Regions from separate parts of the Paenibacillus sp. FSL H7-0918 genome, predicted to be linked through region 3. Evidence: predicted binding sites of a transcription regulator. Region 3 holds the regulator's gene; each other region holds the start of a gene.
What was found. Region 3 encodes LexA, which represses DNA repair genes until DNA is damaged. Its sites were predicted from a motif close to CGAACATATGTTCG; they were not measured.

Region 1 (3,281 bases), on a different contig from region 3:
CCATTCCAGCATTCTCTAGTACGGAGCGTTCACCTTCCGAGAGAATTCCATCTTCCTTAAACTGCGCAGGCACAACACCTTCATTAAATCCAAGCAAAAAAGCGTATTTAACCCCCGTTGGGCGAGTCCGATCCATATTGCCGACCAATACTTGATCCAGTGCGGGCGGAACTAGTCCCATTTTAAGTTCAGCAAGACCTGTCTCTAGAACTCCAGTGAACACTTCAAACTCAAGTCTTTCATTGCCCATCATTTCTACTATCTGATCTAACAGATCAAGTACCGCACCCCACAACTGGCTATGTTCCCTAGCCTTCTCGGGTTGGCCCTTCTCCATAGACTTAACACTGAGTTTCTCTAGCTTTCGTGCAACATCCGTCTCTTCAAGCAGCTTGTACATTGCCGTACATAGTTCAAGGCCGCTTCGGCTTTTCTGGATTCGTTTCTCAAAAGCAAATAATGGACCTGTTATACTAGCACGGCATCGTTCCATAGTAGCAAGCAGTTTATCATCCATCTGTCTGCCGCCCTCCAGCGACAAGCTAGGAATACCTTTCCAGGAGCGGCCATCTGTCCAGCGGTACCCCTGAATCCCACAAGCCAGCACATAGTTTTCTAAAGCATCCATATCCTCACGCGTAATACTATCGTCTAGCGGAAGCAGAAGCTCCGTCTTTACACAACGGAATACATCCTCGTAACGCCAGCGACGACGCACTACATCCAACGCGGAACGTATAAACTCCACTAGCGGATGATGCAGCTCATTCACCTTCTGGTCCAGAAAAAATGGCACTCCATAATCTTGGAACAACGGCTGAACCAGCTGCTCGTAATCGCCAATATTGCGCATCAATACGGCCATTTCGCCATATTTTGCACCTTCATCCCGCGCCAGTCTAGTCATTTCGCGCAGGGCTCCCTCAACCTCTGCTCTGTGCGAAACTGCGGCGCCTATGGATATAGCCTCTCTTGCCAGTTCATCCGCATCTATCCAAGCCTTCCGGCGATCATATCCCCGTTCAAGGTGAGCAAGTACTGGACTTTCTTCAAAACGTGGAAGAACCATTGGCTCCAGCAGCTCGTCCCATACATCAATGCCCAGCTCTTCAGCAATTCCACGCAGTTTAATGTAAGTAACCGCAGTTGGGTGAAACAATTCAAGCTCATTCAACTGATCTCCATAGGGGTAAGGACGATCAATTGTAAGCGAAACCGTCAGCTTCGAAGCTTGCTGCATCAATTCTCGAAGCACTACGAATTCCTGCGGAGTAAATCCATGGAACCCATCTACCCAAATCTCTGCCCCGCGAATGTAGGAGGAATCTGGAATATGCTCAGCCAGTTCTGCTAAACGATCCTCTTCATCGATATAAAGACGGGACATTTCCTTCTCTAAATCGCTAAATACCAGCTGCAAATCATCCAGCTTACCCTCAAGAATAGGACTTCTTGCAATAGCTCCTCGCATAGCGGACAGCTGTTCCTCTAAATCAGTGGAACCCAAACAGCAACGTTTCATCTCCGTGTGCAGTTGGTTCAGACGTTCCACAAAACCCGGTCTGTCTGCTGAGGCACCGAATAATTTCAGTTCCTCTTTGCGGCGACTGATGATTTTGTAAATTAACATTTTCTTACCTTCTTCACTGATTGGCAGACTTGCACTGCCACCAGTTTCCTGCTTCACACGATAGGCAAGCCGCGAAAAACTCAGTGTCTGCGCCCGAAGGCTTCCCTTCACATTCCCTACGGTCAGAAGCCCCCGTTCTGCTCCAAAAGAACCTTGCTCTGGCACAAGAATAATAATCGGCGCACCAAGCGGTTCCTTTTCTAAGGAAGAAGAGATAGATTCCCATATTTTTGTTGTCTTGCCACTGCCCGAGCGGCCTAGTAAAAAGGTTACCGGCATAAATGATAGACTCCTTCCGTAGCGGAGAAAATATATAGAATACAGGGTGAAATATCCACCCATTGATTACACTCCAATTAAAAAAGTTCAGTGATTCCTCGTCCCCTCAGTATATCATAACCACACTAATCGGAACATGTGTTTGCTAGTATTTTCTAATGTTTTACAAAGGATAAACAGCTATGAGTACAAATAAAAAAAGCAAACCTCCGGATTTTGGCGGCTTGCTTTTTAGAGTGTTTAGTTTGTTTTTAATGCCAGTTGTGCAACGTTAGATAGGAGCTGCCAATGTCGGAGCGTAGGGTCAATGTTAGACTGTTGGCGTTCAGCGTTCAGCGTTCAGCGTTCAATACTCAACACCCCGCACTCAACATTAGCACTCTACGCCGATCGTTTTGTAATCCGCATTCCGCATATCATAATTCAATAAGCATCATTCGTTGTTTACTATTTAGTATTCCGAATTTAACACTCAACATTTCGGCTAGGCTTGTTTCATTAATTACTTAGGGACCCAGGAGCCGTTATTCGTGGATTCAGTGCTGTTATGGCAACTTTTCGGACCCCACTGACGCTATTCTTCGAAAATGTGCTGCATTACGGGTGTTATTGGGGCAATAGCGCCTTTAGGGTCCGTAAGAATTCAATAATGGGCTGTTTACACTAAATAGAGTCATCTGAGTCCGTTGGCAACTCCTTGCCTTACAGTCGACTCACGGCCACCCTACGACCAGCCCTTTTATCTTATTTGTTACTTGGCACTGTAAACCTTTTTGACCTTCAGGCTTATTTTTTACTCCGCACTTCAAAAATCGCAAACTTCAGATAGTGTCCTTCGTTAACGCCAAGTATTTGTGGATGGTCTTTGCCTGCGGCCCGCCATTCTACAAGTCTCAACACCTTGCCAGCATCTTTAGCTGCATCGGCAATCGTTTCGAGGAACAGATCTGGCTGCATATGGTAAGAACAGCTTGCGGTAACCAAATAGCCGCCTTCGTTCACCAGCTTCATCCCGTGCAGATTGATATCCTTGTAACCACGGCAAGCGCCAGCTACTGCACTTTTGGTTTTGGCAAACGCCGGAGGGTCCAAGATGACTACATCCCAAGTTCTTCCTCCACCTGCCGTCATCGGCTTGGATGTGTCGGTTTTGGCTGTTTTGCCTCCGGATTTAGGATTTGTAGCAGCTGCTGCCGTATCTGTTCCACTGGCAACTGTCGCCCGTTCAGAACGTTCCTCTAGTCCTTTAACCTGATTCCGTAGATATGCAAAAGCATCATCCACTACGAATTCAACACGATCGCTAAAGCCGTTCAGCTCCACATTCACTTTGGCACTCTCAATGGCGTGTGCTGAAACGTCAAGGCAGGTT
Region 2 (3,281 bases), on a different contig from region 3:
CGTTCCCGTGGTGCCGTTCATTAGATTGCCTTCCGTGTTCATCATCCGAGTGTGTTCCGCAGTCCCATCCATCCCGGTATTCGCGGCTGGGATACCGCCCAATGCTGCTGATCCCACGGCATTTGATGCATAGCTAGCTCCCATTAGACTCATTGATAATACAGTACCGCATGCAAGGCTTGTTATCAGCTTGTTCACAGTGTTATGCCTCCCTTTAAGGTTAGTTATCACTGATAATTTCCCCTTGGACGGCACTGTCTATGCATGGTGGTTTTACTCTTTTACTACATTAACTGTCTTTGTCACAGCATCATAAGTAACCTTTGCTCCAAGCGCCTCAGCCAGCGCACGTATGGGTACATAAGTTGTTCCGGTATCGAGAACGCCATCGGTAAGCTTGCGGCCGTTTAGGTTAATGGTCACTGTAACGTCTTTGTTCACCTGATCATCCCCTCCGGTAATCTTTTTTAAAGCCTCTTTGGCTTGGTCCGTCGTTGGACGTTTACCTGCCCGAAGTTGATCTATAGTTAAACCGAAAGTCATTTGCAGATGTGAATAATCTTTAAAAGAGGTCCAGTCCCCGCCCCATTCTAAACCAAGCCGCTTAGCCTCCTGTACAACCTCTTGCCAATCTGCTGTCTTATCCTTATCACCATCACGATTGATATCCCAAGAAAGGCTAGTGCCATTCGGCAGCAAAAGCGCAAAATCAAACGCAAGACCATAATTATGATAGCTGGTACCGCCTTTAGCGTTGGTAACTATCGGTCCTGGTTTGCTTCTACCCTGCGCATACAAAGCATTTTGCTCAGCAATGGTCCGTAGACCCTGAGTAATAACGATAGGGACTCCTCTCGCATGGCTTTGCTGAATCAAAACATTCGCACCTGCCGCCAAGACAGGATGAAGCCCGACCAGACGCGCCGCGGATTTTTCCCTCAATTGCTCCAAAGTCAGCATAGAATCACCCCTTTGGTATATTCAATGATGCCGCTGCCCTATTTGCCTGTACCCCTGTCCCCTTTAGGATGATTTCCACAAAAAAGGACAAAATATTTAACGAAAGGTGGGAGACATATGGATATTCATAGCGATAGCTATAAAGTTGCAGCCCTTAGTGAACAGGAAGAAGCACTGGAAATTATTCGGAATGCTGAAGCTTCCATTGCACATCTGACCGGTAATCCTACCGTTACCTTAATCGCTTATGAAAAAAGCGAAGGCAACGGTTCTCAGCATTAAACGATGTAGACCTCGACAATATCATCCACATCGATCCACTTCCATTCCTCCGCCCACTGCAGCTTAAACTCACGCGAGTGGGTGTGAATGGAAGTCACAAAACCACTTAACATCGTATTTTCAAAAGGGTCAAAAAGAATAACTGTCACTCGTACATGACTCCGCAACGACAAAGCCAGTGTACATTCAATCTCCTCCAGCTTCTGCTCATCCAGAATAGGCTTGATGCGGCGCAGCGTTTCCCGTTCATCTCTTATAATTCGTATCTTATGCTCCGGCAGCATCATGCGGCTGCTTTCCCACAGCCCGTTTTTCTCCAGCTTTTTGCCCATGGTAACCCCTCCTTAATTATATATCTATTCCTCTGAACACGAACGTATGTTTGTATTATATCCGCATCTTCGCATATTAATCAATAATCAGGAAAAAGATACCTTTTTAAGGGTCACTCTTTATTCAAAAGATGTATATTAATGTATATCTATCCAAGCTAAAATTCGCAGCAAAAAGACGCTGACAGATAAACTGCGCAGCGCCTGATTTGATTTATTCTTGAACAACGTCCCCAGACTCTGAGGTAGCCTGACCTTCGGAGTCTATAAGTCCTGTTGCTTCTCTTGCCTCGTTAAGCTTGGAAATACCGAATAACATCGCTACATCAGCGTTCTGATTCAATTCATTAAATTGCTCAGCCGTAACGTTTGCGGAATCAGCACCTTGAGAGGCCTCTTCTTTTAAAGAATAAGCACTTTCAAAGGCAACTTTAGACTCTTCGAGCAACTTACGAATGTCTTCAGGCAAGCTGGAGGAAATTTTTACTTTCTCGGCTTGATTCGATAAATCAGTTGCGGTACTCTGGAATTGCTTAATTTTCTTCTCCAACTGCTTGTCCGTGAGTTCTCCTGCTGAATAACCCGCAATGGCTTCGTTGAACTCCGCTAAAGAAGTTTTTCCTGACTCTTCAAGTTTAGACATTTCATTGTAGAAGTTTTGCACGGTCTCCTGCACTTCTTCCTCCGTGGCAGGTGCCGATGAAGTTGAATTATTGCTGCAGGCGCTAAGGATGACAGTCATCATCAGCATTCCTATTAGTAAAGCTTTTTTCATTATTTATCCCTCCACTTAACAGGATAATGTCGGTTTGTGTAAAGCGCAAATGAAATATATGTAAAATGACTGTTATGTTATAATTATTTTAATTGTGATCAGGAAAGGAGAGTATTTATGCCTTATTGCACCACCTGTGGAGCGGAATACAAGCAGGGCGCTAAATTTTGTGGAGTATGTGGAACCAGCCTTGACGGTACCGCTCCAGTAACCGCTCATCGACCCGCAGTAGATAATAATCATGTCATCCAAGAAGTCGTGCTCTGGAAAGGCAAACCTGCCGGCATCTCGGATCGACTCAAAGGAATCGTAGGACTTAACACAACTTCATATACCATTACAAGTCAGCGTATTATGGTAAAGACCGGACTTATCGGTAAAAATGTTGAAGAAATCGAATTGCTGCGCGTACGCGATTTATCCGTAAAACAGTCTATCATGGACCGGATGCTTGGCATTGGATCATTAACTGTATTTTCTGATGATGCCTCAGCGCCTCAGCTTCTTTTTCGAAAAATCCATGATGCCCAAACCGTCAAAGATGTTCTGCGCAAAGCCGTTCGTGACGAGAAGATCGCCAACAACATTAGCTACCGCGAGCAAATTTAAGACGTTCATACGTAAAAAGGCCCCGGAAAACCGGGGCTTTTTGCTTGCGCTTGCACACTTGAAGTACTCTTTTTTAAGGAAGATAAAATGCCCCCGCTGGGATAACCCCCTTGATCTGGCTCGGACTCTCCCACTGCAAAACAACCCGGGCGTCGCCCGCATTCTCATAATACTCCACCTTTATTTCATACGGCTTACCTGCAATCAGGTTTATGCTCCCTTTTCGTTCCTGGCCGCTCTGATTCACCCAACTATCAATGACTAGCCCGCCATCAATCCATACCCGTATCCCATCATCAGAGTAGGAATAAATGGTATACACC
Region 3 (3,281 bases):
GAAAATTGAAGGCAGTGATATGATCGGTATAAACAATCAGCTGTTTGTATTCGATCGGAGTCCCATAACTAGCATAAGGTCTTACAGTAACGTCATTGAGGACAACAAAGTTATAGCTGAAATTTTTATCAGGGTGTTCTGCTCCCAAATAAGATATGTATTCGTCTACAATTACATCATCCATCAAAGATTTTAAATCAAATACATCCTCTTTGTTGGAGACGGTTGGAGAGACGATTCCCTGAATGCTGCCAAAAGAGGTGAGCAAATTCACTTTTTTTCCACTAGCTTGTTCATCATTTAAAAGTAAACCGGACAGCTTACCCAGTGCATCGACTTTAAAATCGACGAGGGTTCTAATTTTTGAATTATTCAAACTAAACACATCCTTTTCAATTTGCAATCCTGTTAACAATATTCGACATATAATCACCAAACTCCTAGTATGCTAATGAAAAAATACTTACTTATGTAATGACCCCCATTTTTTAATGTGATTTGGGGGTTGCCGAGCCTCCATTCGAATTTAATTTCTTATCGTTACTCGTGTGCCTATAGGGACAATAGCAGCGAGTGCTAACACATCCTCGTTGTACATCCGGATGCAGCCGTGGGACACCTCTTTCCCAATGGAGGAAGGGTCATTGTTTCCATGAATTCCGTAGTGTGGTTTAGACAGTCCCATCCAAAACACACCGAAGGGACCCCCTGGGTCGGGTTGTTTGTTAATAATAGTGAATTCACCCACTGGGGATTGGGTTAACATCTTACCGATGCCGACAGGGAAACCTCTAATCACAATATCATTGTCCAGAAGATATAACATTCGTTGGGTCAGATCTACAATAATTCGGTAGTTGGGCATTATACGCAACACTCCTTTCTAATTAGGATATGAGCAGAACGCCTAAAGGGTTATTCATAGAAAATGGCCATTTTAGCCATTGGGAACAAATGTTCGTAAGTGGTTGGAAAAGCAAAAAAACGTAGAAAAAAGGCTGTTCCGCATATGCGGACCAGCCTTTTATGTTAGAAGTGCATACTTAGTGGATATCTCGAAACAATCCGATGACTCTTCCGAGAATAGTTACGCGATTAAGGCGAAGCGGCTCATAAGCTGGATTCTCCGGCTGAAGCCGTATATGATCACGTTCCTTGTAAAAGGTCTTAACGGTTGCTTCATCTTCTTCGGTCATGGCTACAACGATATCTCCGTTGTCCGCTGTTTGTTGTTGGCGAACAATCACATAGTCACCATTCATAATGCCTGCGTCCACCATACTATCACCCATGACAGACAGCATAAATACTTTGTTGTCACCTACATAGTGAGTAGGAAGTGGGAAGTAGTCTTCGATATTCTCTGTAGCAGTGATAGGTACCCCGGCGGTAACTTTACCTACGACAGGAATCCGTGAGATGGTCTGCGCGAATTGGTGAACATTCTCTGAATCCTCTTGGCCTAGTAATTCTATTGCACGTGGCTTCGTTGGATCTCGACGAATAAGTCCCTTCTTCTCAAGCCGGTCCAAATGACCGTGAACTGTGGAGCTGGAAGCAAGGCCAACAGCTTCTCCAATTTCCCGGACGGAAGGTGGATAACCCTTGCTGCGGACTTCGCTTCGTATAAATTCCAGGATCGCCAGCTGGCGACTTGAAATCTTTGACATTGGAATCAACCCCATATAGTAATGTTTGGGAAAATTATAACATAGAACTACCGTTCGCACAAACATAAGTTCTAACTATTATAAATATTAATCTGCTAGAGTTAAAAAATGGTAGACAAATGATAATAAAATGAACCGCTTGAGTCTCTCGAATAAAAGAGAACAATTGTTCTGAAATAGTATTGAACAAAACACATGTTCGTGTTATTATAAATTCGAAAGTAAGAACAAGTGTTTGGAGGATGATGATTATGCTAAAATACAGTACATACCGCAGCATCTACGATAAGGCCCCAGTGGTTGAATCTATAGGACATAATGACGTTGCCCGTAATTCCGCTAAGGTGAAAGAGATAACGGAACGTTTGCTTGGAGGGATGATTTCGTTGTTCCGTCAAGATTTCTTTATTAAGTTAATATTGATTTTCGTGCTAGTATTATCTGGCCTAACAGTAGTGGGAAATGTATTTGCAGGATCGACGACTATAATGAAGGAAGAGAAGCGGATTGTGGTTGAACGTGGAGATACACTATGGAGTATTGCCCTTAAGAATAAACCAGCTGATATGAAGACAGTTGTTTATATAGAAGGAATTAAACGTTCAAGTGGGATTAAGAGTAGTCAAATTAACGCTGGAGACATACTTACTTTACCTATTTATTAATTTTCTGAGAACATAATAGAATGACCAGTAGAGCTTGCAGGGAGTAGACCTTGACAAGCTCTTTTTCTCATGGCAGAGTTAGAATTAATTTATAGGGGGAGGGAAAGTATTGAATATTGATGAGTTGGTCGCGCGAATTAACGAATTGGCACGCAAACAGAAGAGCGTAGGCCTTAATCAAGAGGAAGTGGCGGAACGCGCCAAGCTTCGTGAAATTTACCTGGGGAATATCCGCAATAACTTCCGAGCACAATTAAATACTATTGAAGTGGTAGATAACGATGAGCATGAACAAGGTAACAAGGGGCTTAAACATTAGCTCGCTGTTCCTTTTCATAGATATTTCAGGATGACTAGGGGGAACGCACATGGCCCGTTCTTGGGAAAGAATGGTTCAACGCAACACACAGCAAATCAACAAGCAAAGAAAGAAGCAAGGCAAGGATACGATTTATGCCTCTAAATCTCCTACCCAGAATGCCGAAGTCTTTAAAGGTCGCAACATTGCATTTCCGGTAGTGTTAGTGATACTTGGCACTATGTTTTGGGTAGTTGGTTCTATTGATCAGGCCAAAGGTAATGGCATGCTGGCTAATTGGCTGGGAGTAGTACTGTACTATTTGCTGGCAGCGCTATTGTTCTTCCGTCGTCCGTACTTGAAGGTGGAAAAAGCAAGACTGTCCACTATTAAATTCAATCGCGAACGCGGACTTCCAGCTGCAGATATTGAGAAAATCACCCTTTCGCGTGGAGCTGTAGTCATTAAGCATAAAGGGAAACGTACGAAATGGATTTTCACAAAACTTATGAATCGCTATGATACTAATGCGATGAGTACACGATTAGAAGCATTTGCTAAAGCTCACAACATTGAAGTAGTTCACGAATAGAACTAGACCAGTTAAAGGGAGAGGGAGACCTGTAATGCCAATTTCTGCTGTACTAT

Region 1: the regulator LexA is predicted to act here: its motif matches at 2,041-2,054, upstream of addB (helicase-exonuclease AddAB subunit AddB).
Region 2: the regulator LexA is predicted to act here: its motif matches at 1,614-1,627, upstream of MHI15_RS06075 (YolD-like family protein).

The regions. Positions count from the first base shown of each region.
Region 1 is NZ_JBBOWJ010000001.1:1,528,781-1,532,061, forward strand. Features, by position in the region: gene addB (helicase-exonuclease AddAB subunit AddB) at 1-1,909, opposite strand, end outside; gene MHI15_RS07065 (class I SAM-dependent rRNA methyltransferase) at 2,696-3,281, opposite strand, start outside.
Region 2 is NZ_JBBOWJ010000001.1:1,337,609-1,340,889, forward strand. Features, by position in the region: gene MHI15_RS06060 (WGxxGxxG-CTERM domain-containing protein) at 1-198, opposite strand, end outside; gene MHI15_RS06065 (M15 family metallopeptidase) at 274-960, opposite strand; gene MHI15_RS06070 (hypothetical protein) at 1,078-1,242, shown strand; gene MHI15_RS06075 (YolD-like family protein) at 1,239-1,574, opposite strand; gene MHI15_RS06080 (hypothetical protein) at 1,789-2,349, opposite strand; gene MHI15_RS06085 (PH domain-containing protein) at 2,467-2,958, shown strand; gene MHI15_RS06090 (glycosyl hydrolase) at 3,032-3,281, opposite strand, start outside.
Region 3 is NZ_JBBOWJ010000003.1:27,885-31,165, forward strand. Features, by position in the region: gene MHI15_RS20000 (hypothetical protein) at 1-376, opposite strand, end outside; gene MHI15_RS20005 (L,D-transpeptidase) at 527-865, opposite strand; gene lexA (transcriptional repressor LexA) at 1,044-1,670, opposite strand; gene MHI15_RS20015 (LysM peptidoglycan-binding domain-containing protein) at 1,922-2,335, shown strand; gene MHI15_RS20020 (DUF896 domain-containing protein) at 2,445-2,654, shown strand; gene MHI15_RS20025 (hypothetical protein) at 2,704-3,225, shown strand; gene MHI15_RS20030 (HAD family hydrolase) at 3,260-3,281, shown strand, end outside.